2 regions of the Arcanobacterium pinnipediorum genome follow, and region 1 is predicted to be linked to the other one. Evidence: riboswitches for the same ligand, from Rfam matches in the RefSeq annotation. Region 1 holds a riboswitch; the other holds the start of a gene.
What was found. A riboswitch is a leader RNA that binds a small molecule or an ion and turns the genes downstream of it on or off. The one in region 1 is predicted to bind thiamine pyrophosphate.
Positions count from the first base shown of each region.

Region 2: another riboswitch for thiamine pyrophosphate. It lies ahead of NG665_RS00650 (thiamine ABC transporter substrate-binding protein); the one in region 1 lies ahead of NG665_RS01400 (phosphotransferase enzyme family protein).

Region 1 covers NZ_CP099547.1:328,261-333,332, forward strand. The annotation lists gene NG665_RS01390 (ABC transporter permease) at 1-571, opposite strand, end outside; gene NG665_RS01395 (ABC transporter substrate-binding protein) at 568-1,578, opposite strand; gene NG665_RS01400 (phosphotransferase enzyme family protein) at 1,606-2,760, opposite strand; TPP riboswitch at 2,783-2,886, opposite strand; gene rsgA (ribosome small subunit-dependent GTPase A) at 2,975-4,042, opposite strand; gene NG665_RS01410 (3-phosphoshikimate 1-carboxyvinyltransferase) at 4,049-5,072, opposite strand, start outside.
Region 2 covers NZ_CP099547.1:151,228-156,299, reverse strand. The annotation lists gene NG665_RS00655 (ABC transporter permease) at 1-1,513, opposite strand, end outside; gene NG665_RS00650 (thiamine ABC transporter substrate-binding protein) at 1,527-2,603, opposite strand; TPP riboswitch at 2,661-2,765, opposite strand; gene NG665_RS00645 (DUF4235 domain-containing protein) at 2,919-3,179, opposite strand; gene mnhG (monovalent cation/H(+) antiporter subunit G) at 3,233-3,589, opposite strand; gene NG665_RS00635 (MrpF/PhaF family protein) at 3,589-3,849, opposite strand; gene NG665_RS00630 (Na+/H+ antiporter subunit E) at 3,846-4,457, opposite strand; gene NG665_RS00625 (Na+/H+ antiporter subunit D) at 4,454-5,072, opposite strand, start outside.

The DNA.
Region 1 (5,072 bases):
GCGCATAAGTAACGGCTATTTTAATCCCCGAAAACAGTTGTCCAGCAGCTGCCGGTGTATGGAGATGGATAAGGCGCCACCATCGACAAGCCCCCAAGGTTCGTGCCACATCTATCTGGTCAAGTGTTGCGCTACCTAATCCTTTGAGAAAAGAGATAGCTACGGGGAAGAACGTGTAGACAGCTACCAGCAAGATCTTGTTCGTCAAGCCAAAGCCAAACCAAATAATGAGAAGCGGCGCGATAGCTATGATAGGAATGGTTTGAGAGATCACCAACAGCGTGTGCATAAGGTGAGTCAATCCCCGCATGATAAACATGAGATAGGCAACCAGCATCCCAACGATTATCCCGCAACTGATCCCGATAATGACTTCACATCCGGTTACGTAAAGAGCCCGGATAACACTGTCATAGTTGTGGATCAACGCCTGTGCGATACCCGTAGGAGCAGGAAGCGTCAAAGCATCTATTTCAGAGATCTTGACATATATTTCCCATCCAACAAGCAAGGCACTCACAGCCAGCACAGTGATCGCAATTTTTATTCGCCGATTCGCCAAGCCCATCATTTCACAAACTCATTAGTCACCAGATCTTCAGCCAAGAGTTTTGCAGATCTCGGTTGGTTATTGGCATCAAGGATAGTTCCATGCGCCACGAGATAATCCAAGAAGGTCTGCCACGCCTGCAAATCTGCCAGCCCGGTTCTACCCGTTGCATCTGGCCAAAACTTTGTTGTTAACAGCTCATGTGAACGCTTGACTAACTCTGGATTGAGCTGGGCATCGGGATTCTCAGCTATCAAAATATCGGAAGCTTCATCAAGATGATCCAACGTATAGTCATACCCCTTTTTCGTTGCGCTAACAAAATCTTTGACAAGTTCCGGATCATTTTTGATCAGGTCATTTTTCGCCGATATTCCCAACACCGCAGGCGTTCCAGGCACACCCCACTCCCACGGATACATAAACCGCAACGCAGAACCTTTTAACTCAAACTCAATCGATTCCCAAGTGGATAATCCTTCGGCAAAATCAGCACTGCCATCTGCAACAGCCTGGTACGCAGCAGTTCCCATAACAACGGTGTCAAACTCACCTTTTCCGCCGTCGTGTCTTATCATCTCCTTAACTTTGTCAGTGTTTTGCACACCACCATAAGTTGCAAAAAGTTTGCCATCGAGATCTTTGGGTGTATGAATATCGGAATCAGCCCGAACAGCTATTCCTTGGCTAGACAACGGCTGTAAGGAATAGACCATCTTCAAATCAGCGCCCTGCCCGTAGGCAATTGCCAGCGATTCAGCGCCCGTGAAACCAAACTCGGCCCCACCGTGCTCGACCACTGATTCAACCCCGGCTTGGGAAAACCCAAGAACTTCGACGTCGAGCCCAGCGTCTTCGTAATAGCCCTTATTGAGCGCAACATATATTCCGGTGTGATTGGTATTTGGTGTCCAATCCAAAATCACGCGCACATGTCGGTTAGCGGTATCGTCCGTCGTCGAAGCATCACATCCGCTCAAACCGGCAGCTAAAACGAAACTACAGCATAGCGCAAGAAATTTTTTCATAGTAAACCTTTCAAAAAAACAAGTGGATCAAGAAACGCATTGCGAAATATGAGAAAGAAATTGCTGACCTGGCCGCGATACGAACCACGCAGTGTGCCCACGGAAATACTCGTTATACGACCAGTGCGCAATAGACGCATCTACCGGGGCTTGTGCGTAATATTCCAAGAAATGAAGTCCGGCTTCGACTTGAGTCAAGGCGAGCATAGGAGCCAACGATGCACGTTCTGCAGCGGTTAGGTGAACGTGATCGAGGTAGCCAGAAATAATCTCTGCCGCAATATCGTGGCGGGCGTGGACGTTGCCTCCAGCGCTAATGGCGAGCCAATCGATAGCATGGCGTTCTATCGCTATTGCAAGATCAAAGATGCGCGGATTTACGGCGGCGAGGCCAAAATCAATAACGGATGTGACCTGTTCCTTATCCCACAACATATTCGAACAGTGCAAATCGCCATGCGTCCACTGTTGCGGGATAGTGGGATCGATATCTTCAGATAGTTGTCGAGGTAAGTCTAAATCAGACTCTATGTCATAGCCGTGAGTGGAGATAAAAGCTTTAACTGCAGGATGGGATTCGAGAAAGTCAGGCAGGGCTTGAAGCGGATCAGATAGCAGAAGCTGGAACCGGTTATCATAGGCGCTCATTCCCGGATCATGGGCCGGATAATTCTCGCTCACATTGGCTAGCATCCCCGCTATCTGGCCGATCTTATGTGCTTCTTGAAGGGTGTTTGGCCCGGCCCAACTTCTCGTATTGCGATACCTATCTTCACCCACTCCCGCATAGGTAGCTTCATAGATCCATTCACCTGAATCGGAGGCAAAACGCATAACCGATGCGATTTCGCCGTCATCTTGTTCGGTCAGCACCAAGGGCGGGGTAGGGAACCCAGATGAGTGTAGATACGTGGTGAAATCATGTTGAGCTTGCAACTGGCGGATTGGATACAATGCCGGCAGATAGCGTTTAACGAAAATATGGGGTAGGTCTGGCCCTAGATCTACCTCGCACCCGGCCGCCATAGGTCTATGCGAATGGCGCACGATGCGAGGAGAAACATGGGTAGTAGACAAAACTCCCAGATCTGAAACGATCCGGGAGGAGTAGTGAGCAATCTCAGCCTGCGTTATGGCAGGCCATTTCTGCTCGACTACCGTTAGCTGTTGCTCGACTTCCATAAGTCACCTTTTAGGCACAGCACGGCACCGACGCGCGACGTTCCTCCGCTGGCATTACCCAGTTCAGGTCAACGGTCGGAGGTGGGACCCTCCCTCTCAGCCACAATGGCTCCCGTGTCGGTTACAGGATAACAGGCTTTTGTGATGCTGGCATATTTTTGATATCCACAACACAGCATATACGTAGGTGGGTGCTACCCAAGAGGCGTAAATCCTACCATTCCTGCTTGCCACGCGAAGCTAGTAATCGTCTAAAGGATTCAACACGCGCCGCGAGCAGAGAGTCGGGTTCAACGAATTGTGGATCATCAAGGGCACACTCGATCACGCCGGCCTCATGTGTGCATCCGCGCGGGCAATGATCTGCAATCTCATCTAAATCGGGAAAGCCGCGCAGTAATCCATCTGGTGTGACGTGCGCTAGGCCAAAGGTGCGCACACCTGGGGTATCGATAACGGTCCCAGCTCCAAGATAATCGAAAGCCATCGCTGAGGTCGAGGTATGACGCCCACGCCCGGTAACTTCATTAACCCGCCCGATTTCGCGGCTAGCTTGCGGGATCAGAGCATTGATCAGGGTCGATTTTCCTACCCCGGAATGCCCAACGAGTACCGAGACGCGGCCGGTGAGTTTTTCGCGCAACTGTGCCAAACCGTCGTCGGCACGGTTCGTTTTGGCCTCACTATGTGTTTTAGCCTCGGAATCGTCGCCGTGTTCGACGACGCTGGTGACAACGATATCTAACCCCATCGGTTCATAGATTGCCCGTAATTCTTCTGCTGGAGCCAAATCCGATTTCGTCAACGCTAAGATAACGTCCATCCCGGCGTCGTAGGCAGCTACCACGCAGCGGTCAATCATGCCGGTGCGCGGTTCTGGTTGCGCAAGGGCTGCCACAATCACTAATTGATCAGCATTGGCTACGATAATTCGTTCATTGCCAGATGCTTCACCTTCTTCGCCAACTCGGCGCAACACGGTTGAGCGTTCGTCGACCCCAGCTATCCGCGCCAGGGTATCTTTGCGTCCAGAGAGATCTCCGACCATAGCACAAACGTCGCCCACAACGATTCCGCGCCGGCCCAGTTCGCGGGCTTTAACTGCAACAACATCAATGCCCGTCTCGACCATGCGCACATGGTAGCGTCCGCGATCAACCCGATAGATTCGTCCGCGCGGTGCAGAAGAATAGTCGGGACGAATCTTGGTGCGCGGGCGTGAGGGTTTTCCCGGACGAACTTTGACCCGGTAGTCATCTGTTCCTGTATCGCCTCTACTCACCTAAAGTCATCCATTCGTGATCATTGTTTGCCACATTGTGGCGAACTGTGGGAAAGTTTTTGCTGTAGCTTCTATATTATCAACGCGCACCCCGGCAATACCCAACCCGAGAATCGCACCGCATGTTGCCATGCGATGATCGGCATAGGAGTGGAGATCGCCGCCGTGTAGCTTGCGTGGATCTGCGTCGATAACGAGAGTATCACCGCGGGTGTATGCGCTAACGCCAACGCGATTAAGTGTAGCTGTTAATGCCTCAAGGCGGTCGGTTTCATGGCCACGCAGATGCCCGATGTTGCGCAGGAAACTGCGCCCGGGTGCAAAGGCGCAGATAGCGGCGATGGTGGGCACGAGTTCACCGACGTCGCCCATATCTACATCGAGTGGTTTAATAGTTTGCGGTCCGTGGCAGATGAGTTTACTTCCCGCAGCAGTAGGTTGGACGTGGAGCTTACCGCCTGCCATTCGTAGTAGTTCAAGATATGCGCGGCCGGGCTGTGTTGAGTTTTGTGGCCAATTCTCAATCGTTATTTCGCCGCCGGTAACCATTGCGGCACCAAGAAAAGGTCCGGCATTGGACAGGTCGGGTTCGATGTCGATTCGCTGGCCGTAGCCGGTGTGCACTGACTTTCGCTGAGCGCTGGGTGGTTGCGCAGCGCTGGCGGTTTTGAGGTCACCTATTGGACGTGGATTAGGTTTGGTTGGTAGAACCGACCATGAATTATTATCGACGACGACGGTGTGCCCGGCTTGGCGCATAACATCTACGGTCATTGCGACGTGCGGGGCGGAGGGGAGTTGTTGGGGACTAAGATCTATGACTAAACCGTTTTCCATCAGGGGAGCGCTGAGCAAGAGAGCTGAAAGAAATTGCGATGATGCGCCAGAGTCGAGGGTTAGCCGCCCGCCCGTGATTGGGCCGTGGGCTTCGATGGTCAGTGGGAAATTCACACCTGTAGTGCTAGGTGAAGTTATTGTGACTCCGAGATCAGTTAGGGCGCGAACTAGACCAGAAATTGGGCGGTGCCGG
Region 2 (5,072 bases), 180 kb from region 1:
ATACGAGGAAGGAGGTAGCTGAAAATTCCCCGATACTAATCGCAAACGCAAACCCGGCCCCAACTCCGAGTGCCCGCGCAAGCACCGGGCCTTCAACGGTGAAGAAGGCGCGAAAGCGTGAAGCACCCAACGTCACGGCAGCATCGTAGAGATCGCGATTAACCCCGTCTAACATCGGAACGATGGTACGAATAAGAATCGGCAACGCCACCAGAGCTTGCGCCAACGGCAACAACAGTGGCGAATCGGCAACAAAACGTAGCGAACTGCCCATCGCTACCAACATACCAAAGCCCAACGTCACAGACGAAATACCAACCGGAACAATGAACAGCGCATCGTAGAGACTTTGCACCCGATGCCAGGCACGTTGATGGGTGCGCATTTTGCGCGTCACCAAAAGTCCAACCATGCCACCAACAACGACGGCGATCACCGAAGCATAGATAGCTGACGATAACGATTGCCAGATGGTTGAGGCGATAGCGAAATCTACTGACCTTGCCGCACCTGCCCGGAACAAATCAGTGAAATTAGCGATTGTGAACTCCCCGTTACGCCGCAACGAACGAATAATGACTTGGACAATCGGTAAAACAATCAGCGCAAGCACAATCGCTAAAACACCGATAACCATCGGGCGTTGTTGGCGGGTAACGCGCGGCAAGCTACGCACGAAACGCGAATGGGTATCAACCACAACCGCGTCTTTACTAAAGCGCTGGGAGATAATGAGGGCAGCAACGACGATAATTGCTTGAACCAGAGAAAGAACCGCGGCCGTGCCAAGGTTGAGGAACTGCGCTGTTTGCCGATAGATTTCTGTCTCTAACGTTCGCGTGCGCGTTGTTCCCAGTATCATCACCAAACTGTATGAGGTTGAACAATACAAGAAAACGAGAGTTGCTGCCGAATACACTGCTGGAGCCAACCGCGGCCACGTCACAGAGGTAAACGCACGCAGTGGCGAGGCGCCGAGCGTGCGCGCTGCAGCTTCATAGTTCGGATTGAGTCCGCCCCACGCCGCACCCACGGTACGGACGATCACCGAAATGTTGAAAAACATCATTGCTAGCACAATGAGTATCGGCGAACCGGCAAGGTTGAGGAAACCGAATAAACCGCCGTCGTCGTATAGGGAACGAAACGCGGTAGCAACCGCGATCGTGGGCAGCACGAACGGGAAGACAATCAAAAATCGAATAATGTTTTGGCCCGGGAAACGTCTGCGATACAAAATGTAGGCAGCTGGCACGCCCACCGCAATGGACAATAATGTTCCGGCAAAAGCTAAGGCTAACGTCGTCACCAACGCAGTGCCTGCTCGCGCTCGCGACAACTGCTCGCCTATGCCGGCCAAGCCGCCTGAATTCCAGCTCGCCGCCAGTTCTGCTACACCCAAGCTCAGTAGATCAATAACCGGAGCGAAGAAGAACAATCCGAGGAAGAGCGCCGGGCCTAGAGCGCACAGCGCCCACACAATCAGTGGGCGCTGTGTCAGAGATTTCAACATCGAAGGAGTTTTCTTAGAACAGTTCCGTAACCGCGGTAATCCATTCTTCCTTCGAATCGACAATCTTTTGCGGATCTAGGGATGCAACAGCGTCTGGCCGCGGCGCAAATTCTGCCATGCCCTTGGGCAACTGTGCAGATTCGTCGATTGGATACGTAACATTTTCTTCGGCAATGACGGTCTGAATCTTCGGGGTAGACAACCATTGGAGGAACTTTTGTGCACCCTCAACGTTCTTCGCACCCTTGAGAACACCGGCGTATTCCACTACCGGGTAGCAGCCACCGGCAACGTTAGCTGTGCTGGAGGCGTCACCTGCTTCGTTAATCGTCCAAAATGGCGAAGAAGCATATGACATGACGATCGGATAGGCACCCTTACCTTCACCGGCAGTGAAATCTACCTGGTAGGCGTCCTTCCATCCGGCATCAACCTTAGTGCCGTTAGCCAAAAGCTGCTTCCAGTAATCAACATAGCCATCTTCACCAAAGTGCGAAATTGTTGCCGCCAGCAACGCAAACCCAGTATCGGACTTTGACGGATCCTCAATCACAGTTAGGTTTTGGTATTCTGGCTTCACTAAATCTTCCAAGCCAGCCGGAGGCGTCAAACCTTTATCTTCGAAATAGGCAATATCGTAGTTGAAACATGCATCAGATCGATCTAGTGGCATAGCACCGCTAGCTTGGGCGATCTTGTATTTATCGGCACCTTTGGGACCATCTAGTTTAACCGAATCGTCAAGAACACCAGCGTTAGCAACGTCGATAATGTTATTAGCAGTTAAGCCAATAACTGCGTCACCTACCGGATTGTTCTTCGTTAAGATGAGTTTGGAGTCCAGCGTGCCAGACTCTTCACCATTAACTAGCTCAACTGTGAATCCTGATTCCTTGGTGAATGCAGCAAGGACATCGTCAGGTAAGGAGAAGGATCCATTGGTAACGACCTTAACCGTCTGTGGAGCCTTCTGAGTTTCCTTCTCCATCGCATCAGGCGTTTTATCTGCCGCTGGAACGCTCGATGAGCAAGCGCTTAATGCCAGTGCACATGCGGTAACTAAACCAAGGCTCAACTTACGGGTTTTCATATCTTTCCTCCGTTATTCATGGAGGGCCTGCTACACATAGCATTAAACCGTAGCGTAGTAGGGAGAGAACTCACTTCCTCCGCCGGTATGACCCGGATCAGGTATGAGGGTCTGCAGAAAAGTTCGCACTCTCAGCACATTTGCGCTCCCCTGTGACATCCTCATCCTATCACCGAGTTTTCGGCATGAGAAAAGCGAAAACCAAGGTTTGAGTTTCCTCTCACTAGGAGCGAACAGCAAAATCCCGAGATCGCCTACACTCATCTCCGCTACGGAGTTAGAACAGGTAATCTCGGGATCGTCTGCGAAGAAAAATCAGGCTTTGTCTTCAGAATTCCGTGCGCCATACCATTGGGCGGTCTTGCGTTGCATCGCCTCGTTGACAAGAGCAGTCACTCCTGCCGTGACTGCAGAGAAGGTAGCAATCTGTGCCAGCGGGAGATCGAGATCAGTCTCATCACCATTCGGTGTGGCTTTCCCCAAGCCCTTTTCCCACACCAGCGTCACAACCTGACGGGCAACAAGACCAGCAACAGCGCCGGTAGCCAAACTTAGAAGGCGGTATCCGAGGTTCATCTTTTTCCTTTCGTAACGCAACTCGCCAGCATCGTTGGCGAGCGCAACTATCTTTAGTCTACCGTGAGATCTCCTCCAGCGAGCAGGTCACTATCTAATTCATCAACATCAAAAGCGGACATACCAGGCCGGCGGGTGCGATAAGCGGCCCGGGAAATAACATGTGCCGAAATCGGTGAAGTAACGAGTTGGAAACCAATGACGGCAAGGAGAGTCCACGTCACTGCACTATCGCGCACAACCAACATCACGCCGAACATCAGCAAAATAAGCGACATCACTTGCGGCTTAGTAGCAATATGCTGCAAGGAAAACACATCAGGAACCCGCAACGCGCCAATAGTGGCGATTAGGGTCAATACACTGCCGAAGAAAATCAAAACAGTGCCAACCCAGTCTAATATCACCATCACTCTTCCTCCTTAGGCAGTGCACGCGCAGTGACCGTAGAACCAACGAACCCTACGAGCGAAACCACCACAAACACCGGCAAAAGATCGGTGCGCCGCGTAACGGCAAACAAAATGGCGATACCTCCAACCAGCACTGAGGTGATCATGTCTAAGGTAACCACGCGGTCTAAAATAGTTGGCCCGCGCCCCAGACGCCACATCAATAACACCACCGCAATCAACTCAATCACGGCACTTGCTGCTAATAGCCAGATCACTGCCCATCCTCCAATCTGCCATATGAGCGTGAGGGGCCAGGAACATAGCCTGCATCAACCAACTCATCATGCGAAGCAAAGGCGCGCAACAACCGCTCTTCAACGGTAAGTATCGATTGCCGCGCGTTATCAATTCCACCCGCCAATTCCATATCAAAAATATGAACATAGAGAATAGATTCTTCACGCGAAACATCAACCACCACTGTGCCGGGGATCAGTGCCGTCAATCCAGCCACACTCGCAATATAAACATCGGATCGCGAATGTAGCCCTACTTTGATAACTCCAGATCGAGGCTCATGCCCGCGAACTATAAACCACGATATCTGTGCAGTGGCTAGCGCCATCTCCCACATCACCGTCGTCACCAACAAAACTACTCCCCACGGCCGAAACCGCCCGTCGAAGGCGACAGCTGGAAATGGAGCCAAGCTCGTAACTACCAGCGCAGCTAAAAAGCCAGCCGCAACATTTCCGACGCTGAACTCACCCCAAAGTAAAACCCACGCCAGAGTCAAACCAAGCAACAACCCCATCGAAGCGTGCGGGAATCGTTCCGACTGCAAAACCGCATGGCGCATCGAGCGCGAACTACGATATTTCACCGCTGAGCCTCCTTTTCCTCAGTGACCTCACTACTTTGGCCCGTGCCGCGTTCCTCGTCAGGTAAAACTGCTGAAATATAGGGGGTGCGTTGATGTAACTCGCTGGCCGCATCCCAGGTGTATCGTCCCAGCGGTCCCGCACCCAGCGAAATTCCGATCGTCACTGCTACTAGAGTCGCGGTGGAGATAATCATAGCGCGCGGAATAGTTTTCTCCGGCAACTCGTGCGGTGCCTCTTGCCAAAACATCATCGTCCATGCTCGCGTCACCGCATACAAGGTCAAAAGCGATGTCACCACGCCAGCACCGATGAGCCACCAGTCGATTGCTAACCCACGCGAGGCAGAGGCTTGAATCAGGCCAACTTTGCCGAAAAATCCCGATAGGGGCGGAATACCTGCGAGGTTTAGGGCCGGGATCAGATACAGTACAGCAAGCACCGGAGCCAGCTTTGCCAATGATCCGAGTTTGATCAGCGAGGTCGTGCCCCCGCGACGTTCAATTAGCCCTACCACCAAGAACAGGGCAGTTTGGACCGTAATATGATGGACGGCGTAATAGATTCCGGCACCCAAACCGTTGTCAGTTGACGACGAAATTCCCCACAGCATGTAA